2 regions of the Flavonifractor sp. DFI.6.63 genome follow, and region 2 is predicted to be linked to the other one. Evidence: riboswitches for the same ligand, from Rfam matches in the RefSeq annotation. Region 2 holds a riboswitch; the other holds the start of a gene.

Region 1 (3,408 bases), on a different contig from region 2:
GGATGGTGAGGATGTTGTTTACCGCCGAAAGGATGGCGGAGAGGGCCACGCCGGAGAGAATAAAGCGTACCGGATTCAGCCCGCCCTTCCAGGCGAACACGAAGATGAGAAACGTGGTCGCCAGGGCTCCGCAGAACGCCCCGAGCGGGATCAGGGACGAGGCGGCGGGGAAAAAGAGATACATGATGTAGGTGGTGACCGACGCGCCGCTGGTGACGCCCAGAATACTGGGCGAGGCCATGGGGTTGCGCATCATGCCCTGCATGATCGCGCCGGACAGGGCCAGGCACGCCCCCACCATGCAGGCCAGGAGGTTCCGGGGAAAACGCACCTCCCGGATGATGGTGGTATAGACGCCGCTGTCCTGTCCGAACAGAAGGATCCGCAGGATGTCCGGGGCGCTTACGTCCACCGCGCCGAACATCGTTCCGGCCAGGAAGACCGCGGCCAGCAGCACGGCCAGCAGCAGCAGTTTGGCAAGCCGCCTCCGGCGGGTCAGGCCGCAGGGCCGCTCCGGGCGCGCGTGTGTGCGTTCCATGGGCGCGCCGCTTACGCGAAGAGCTCGGGATAGAGGAAGGCGGCCAGCTGCTCATAGGCATCGGCATAACGGCCGTTGGGCTTGTACATGTACATGCTCACGTCCAGGTGGCGGTAGCGGCCCTCCTTGTAGGCGGTCAGGTCGGTGAAGCCGGGCAGCTCAAGGACTCGCCGGGCGGCGGCCTGCTGATCGTCCCCGCCGCCGGCGGTAAGGATATACTGGGGGTCCAGCTCCAGCAGCTTCTCCATGCTGAACTCATACTTCTCCCGGGTAACGTCGCCGTCGGGGTAGGACAGCAGCTTACAGTTCAGATCCAACAGCATGCTGCCGCACATGGTGTCCGCGCTGGTGAAGCTGGGACCGCTGGTAGAGGGCATAATGAGCACCGCCTCCGCCGAGTGGCCCGCCACCGTTTCCCGCACGGCGTCCACGCGGGCTTTTACGTCGGTGGCATAGGTCTCGTACAGGTCGGGGCGCACGGTCAGCTCGGTGAAGATCTTGACCAGGTCCAGATACTGCTCGAAGGTCTTATAGCCGTAGACCAGGCAGGGGACTCCGGCGGCCTCCAGCAGTTCGGCCATCTCCAGATCGCTCTTGCTGTTGTTCATGATGACCAGGTCGGGCTCGGCCTCCAGCACCACCTCGGCGCTGATGGTCTCGCCGTCGGCCAGGATGGGGACCGCCTCCAGTTCCGCGGGCAGAGGAGAATAGGAGGAATAGATATCCTTGCGGTAGACCAGAGTCCCGCCGCACTCGTACCACAAAGGGCAGTAGGAGCCATAGGTGCAGACTACCCGCTGCGGATTGCGGTCGACGGTGACCTCCTTGCTGCGGCCGTCGGTAAAGGTATAGGTCTCAGACACCGGCTCTGGGGTGGGCTCCGCCGCGGGTCCGGCGCTGGGGGAAGGGGCGGGGGTACGGGCGGAGGAAGCGCCCCCGCTGGGTGCGGCACAGGCAGACACGGTCAGCAGCAGGAGCAGGAGCAGGCACAAGAGGGATTTCGCACGTTTCATAAAGGGGTCTCCTTCCGGTTTAAAATCATATCACCGCAAAAAGAACGCCTCTCTGCAACAAAAGGCCCCGCTTTCCAAGCTTCTTGGAAAGCGGGGCCCTGAGTACGGCGGCAAGCGGACGCGGCGGCCCTGTTGGCACACCGGTCCCGGCGCTGTTTCAGATGAGCTGCTCTCTGCGGAAGATACCTCATCGTTCCATCCAAGCAGGTTTCCTGACTTGCGGATCGGCATCGGCCGCGCCTTCTCATCCTGATGGACAATGGCGTTGTGCGGCAGACTCCCCGTTCACAGTGACCGGATCGTTCGGGATTTGCACCCGATTCCCTATTACCCGCTCCTGCGCGGAGCGGCACTTGGATAGTTTTGATTGAATTGTAAGGTCAGTATACGCGATTTTTGCGAAAATAGCAAGAGGCGAAAACACATTATCGTTTGATTCCGTAAGGGGGCGGGGCGGCATAGGCTGCGGAACGGGGCCGGCGTCCGGGTCCATGCCGTTTTTGTTATCGCAATTTTTAAAAGATTTGATAAGCGCAGGCAATACCACACGGGAAAGCGGCTGTGCGCCGTAAAATAGGGGCATAAAGGAACAAACGGGCCTGTCCAGCCGGAACGGCGAATTGTCAATGGTGCGGACGCAAAAGGCGTTGGGGAAATGAATATCTATGGTCCGGCCGTGCTGCGGTGCGGGGAAAACTGCCTTGCGAGTTGAGCCGGATGCACGACGCTGTCGAAACCATCATTGCCGCGCCGCCCACGGCCCCAAGGCAGGCCGGGCAGCGCGCGCTAAGGTTCCATCCGGAAATAAGGGAGTACATGGAATTTGCGTAATGAAAAGCATGCCAATGCAGAAAAAGACAGCCGGATCGTCCACGCAAGCAAGGGAACGGATGCAAATGTTCCAGACGCCACGATGTCTTTCCGGTTGCTGACGGAAGGAGAAGCGGCCGTATTTGGCGATAGTGGCGATCTTAGAGCCGAAAAGCGGGAGATGCCGTTACACAAAGAACCGTTAGACAAGCGTATCCGCTATAAACTCGATTCCCATCCCTCCTGGGTCAAAAGCAATCTCTCAGATCACGCATACGACTCAAGTGCAGATAACACGAAAAATGACCCGTTCGAACAAGATGAGAGCATGTCTTTGCACTCGTGAAAGCACAATCCTGATTTGGAAAGCTGTTTGCCGATACCGACAGATGGTGAGGACGTTTTCTGTTGTTGTCTGAGGGCGCCTCGATTATAGTACCCTGTTAATGGAGTTGCAAATTCTGCAAAAACCTACAATTTGCCGGAGAAATTTTTAAAACCGCTTGCAATTGCTTTAATTGTAAGCTATATATGGTATATAAACCAATTTAAAATGAAAGGAGTAATTGGTGTGGCGATTACAAGCGCAAGCCTCGCCGCAAAGAAAAGAATTCTGACCGCCTGCGTCCGCCTGTTCCTGGAAAAGGGTTACAACCGCACTACGGTGGCAGAAATTGTAAGGGATGCCGATGTGTCGGTCAGCACCTTCCAGAACATTTTCCGTGCCAAGGACGGCGTACTCATCGAACTGATAGAATTCATGTTCGGGAATCAGTTTGGCGCGGCAAGAAAGATTGTCGGGGAGCGCATCCCGCCCGTTTACGTCTATGCGGTGGAGACTGCCATCCAGTTGACGCTGACAGAACTGAACGAGAACCTCAGGGATATTTATCTGGAGGCGTACACCCAGAGCGAAGCGGTGGAGTATATCCATCAGCACACCGCATTGGAGCTGGCGAGCATCTTTGGCTCCCGCCTGCCGGGCTATACTGAGAGCGATTTTTATGAATTGGAGATCGGATCGGCGGGTATTATGCGGGGCTATAT
Region 2 (3,408 bases):
TGACCACAGCCGCCACATCCTTTCCTGATACCTTCCAGTATCGCCCTTTTTTGCCGCCGCTATTCCGTGCGTGGAAAGGATTTCCGCTCATAAGGGACGGAAATTTTCCGTAGACTAAAACCGTATTGGAAGGAGGCGGACCTATGGCGGAAAAGAAACGGCTGGCTCTTGCGCTGGCCCTTTTGTTCGCGGTGAACAGTATCATCATCTCCCAGGCCCAGAGCGCCCAGGCGGCCACATACCGGGTGGGCTCCACCGGAAGCGAGGTGCGCACCATCCAGACCAAACTGAAAAATTGGGGCTACTACGACGGCTCGGTGGACGGCATCTACGGCAGCCAGACCGCCGAGGCGGTAAAATACTTTCAGCGCTCCAACGGCTTGAGTGCGGACGGCATCGTAGGTGCGGCCACCCGGAAGGCACTGGGCATGCCCAGCGCCGGAACCTCCGGCAGCCAGTCCGCAAGCCTGGACCTGCTGGCCCGGGTCATCTCCGCCGAGGCCCGGGGAGAGCCCTACAGCGGGCAGGTGGCGGTGGGCGCGGTGATTCTGAATCGGGTGGAGCACCCCTCCTTTCCCAACACCGTCGCGGGGGTGGTCTACCAGCCGGGAGCCTTTACCTGCATGGTGGACGGGCAAATCGACCAGCCGGTGGCCGATTCCGCCGTCCGCGCCGCCCGGGAGGCACTCAACGGCGCCGACCCCAGCGGCGGAGCGATCTACTACTTTAACCCCAGCACGGCCACCAGCGCCTGGATCTGGAGCCGTCCCCTCATCAAAGTCATCGGGAACCACCGCTTTTGCTCCTGAGGGCGGGGAGCTCCGTCGCGCTGTGCGCCGTGCGTCCCCGCGCGTTCGTGTTTGGCTGAACGGGCGCGGACCGGCCCGGCCGTGCGGGAGTCCGGCTGCGGGGCAAGCCGTTTTCGGGTCAAGGCATTACCGCATGATTCAGCGCGTGCGGATCGGCGCGAAAATTTGTGCCGCAAAAAGGCGCAAAACCGCAGGAATACTTTGCGTATTACAAGGTTTTGCAACGCATTTGTGGGGCAAATTGGCCGCCAAGACGTGCGTGGGGAATTGTGCGGTGACGCCTTAAAACAGCCGCTTTTCGTAAATAGGCGTATACCGCAGCAGGCCGGAGCGGCGCTCCGAGCACATCAGGGTCAGCCGGTCCAGGGTCAGCTCCAGGGGCGTCAGCAGGCCGGACAAGCGGCCCTCGTCCATGGAGCGGGGAAGGATCGCGCGCCGGGCAAGGGTCAGATGGGGCCGGTAGGCGCGCTCCTCCAGCGGGAAGCCAGCCCCCGCCAGCGCATGGGAGAGCTGCCACTGGGCCTCAGTGAGGCCGGGCGCGGCCTGTACGCCCACCCATAGGATATCCCCGCTGGAACGGCGGAACCTTCCCACGCCGCAGGTGCGCAGCGGGAAGGGCGGTGCGTCCACCGTATCCATGGCGGCAATCACGTCGTCCAGACGGTCGGTCTCTCCCAGAAAGACCAGGGTGAGATGATAATTTTCCCGCCGGGTAAAATTCCCGCGTACGCCCTGGTCCGCCAGGGCCCGGGCCGCCCTGTCCAGAGCGTCCTTCCAGGACTCCGGCAGCGCCGCCGCCACAAACAGACGCATATAAGACGCCTCCTCTTTTCCGTAAGGTCCCGCTTCCCGCAGGGAACAGCCTGAGTATAGCAGAGGCGGGCTTGGCCCGCAAGGGCCGGGCCGCGTGCTAAAATCCTGTTGACAAACCGGAGCGGAATCAGTAGAATGGCCTTAATAAAATTTCCCTCAAGTGTCCCTCCTAGAGGAATGATAGACAACCGGGTGAGAATCCCGGACGGTACCGCCGCTGTAAGCGCTGAGGCCGCTGCTCGTTGATGAAGATCAGCCACTGGGAAACCGGGAAGGCAGAGCACGGACGCAGGAGAGGCAGCTCTCCCTAAGCGTAAGTCAGAAGACCTGCTTGAGGACGTCCCTGCCACGCGTTATGGCATAGGGGACTTTTTGTTGCGGAAAACCGGCCGCGGCAGCGTTCAGCGCTGCCGCGGCTTTCTGCGTCCACGGGAGGGGTGCGTCCGCTGGAACAAGGGGGGATTTTATAGACTGGAGCGATCCATAACATGAGGAGGAAACTATGAAACGAATCGGAATGAGCATCCTGTCCTTGGCCCTGCTGCTTTGCCTGGCGGCTTGCGGGAACACGAACCCCGCCGCGTCCGGGACCGCCGCCCCGGAGACGGCTGTGCCGGAGACCGCCGCGCCCCAGGAGGATTACGACGGCAAGCTGGTGTTGGACGGCCCCATGGAACTGGAGTATGCCCGGAATTTTGCCGTCGACCGCTATAAGGGCGGCTACCGCATGTTCACTGCCGGCACCACCGGGAACACCTATCTGGTGGTGCCCGAGGGCATGAGCGTCCCCGAGGAGCTGGAGGCGGGCGTGGTGGTTCTGCAGCAGCCCATCGACCGGGTCTATCTGGCCAGCACCGGCATGACCTCACTGGTGGCCGCCATGGGCGGGCTGGACCACGTGAAGCTGGTGGCCAACGACGTGGAGGACTGGTACATCGAAGATGTGGTGGCGAAGATGAACGAGGGCAGCATCGCCTTCTCCGGCCACTATAAGGAACCGGATTATGAGCAGATGACCGCCAACGACATTCAGCTGCACGTGGATACCACCATGATCGACAACAATCCAGAGGTGCTGGAGAAATTTGACGAGCTGGGCATCCCCTCCATCGTGGAGAATTCCTCCAAGGAGGCCCATCCCCTGGGCCGTGTGGAGTGGGTAAAGCTGTTTGGCGTACTCTTCGGCATGGAGGAGCAGGCCGAAGCCTATTTTGAGGCGCAGAAGGCCCTTGTGGAGGACGCCACCGCCGCGCAGGCGTACGGCAAGACCGTGGCCATGGGCTACATCACCTCCACCGACAAGTGCTATGCCCGCAACGGCGGCGACTATATGGCCCAGCTGATCGGCATGGCCGGCGGCACGTACATCCTGGCCGATATGGAGCCGGAGAAGAGCGGCAATACCAATATGACCTTTGAAGAGTGGTACGCCGGCAACAAGGACGCGGATTACCTGTTCTATGTGAACTTTGCCCGCTCCTTTGCCTCCATCCAGGAAATGATCGACTATAACCCCCTGTTTGCCGACTTCAAAGCGGTGCAGGACGGCAATGTCTGGATCACCTCGCCGGACTTTACCCAGTCTACCGCCGCCATCGCCTCCATCCTGTCGGATATGAACGCCATTCTCGCCAGCGCCGACGGCGATGTGACCACCGACCATCTGATCAAGCTGTCCTGAGGGCCACGCCAGCGGCAGGTGGGAGAACCCGCCCTGCCGTTGGCGGGGGGGAAGGCCGCGTATAGCCTCGCCCCCGCGGCCGTGAAACATGCGTCTGCGCCCGCA

Evidence for each region. Region 2 has a riboswitch for cobalamin ahead of NE547_RS17410 (ABC transporter substrate-binding protein). Riboswitches for the same ligand answer to the same signal wherever they lie in the genome.
Region 1: it holds a riboswitch for cobalamin, as region 2 does, so the genes downstream of both, NE547_RS06640 (ABC transporter substrate-binding protein) here and NE547_RS17410 (ABC transporter substrate-binding protein) in region 2, are expected to answer to the same signal.

What each region holds. Positions count from the first base shown of each region.
Region 1 covers NZ_JANGBE010000009.1:16,145-19,552, forward strand. Annotated here, with positions in the region: gene NE547_RS06635 (iron ABC transporter permease) at 1-538, opposite strand, end outside; gene NE547_RS06640 (ABC transporter substrate-binding protein) at 550-1,551, opposite strand; cobalamin riboswitch at 1,736-1,923, opposite strand; gene NE547_RS06645 (hypothetical protein) at 2,375-2,707, shown strand; gene NE547_RS06650 (TetR/AcrR family transcriptional regulator) at 2,933-3,408, shown strand, end outside.
Region 2 covers NZ_JANGBE010000054.1:7,877-11,284, forward strand. Annotated here, with positions in the region: gene NE547_RS17395 (translation initiation factor 2) at 1-7, opposite strand, end outside; gene sleB (spore cortex-lytic enzyme) at 144-809, shown strand; gene thpR (RNA 2',3'-cyclic phosphodiesterase) at 1,092-1,622, opposite strand; cobalamin riboswitch at 1,764-1,972, shown strand; gene NE547_RS17410 (ABC transporter substrate-binding protein) at 2,125-3,303, shown strand.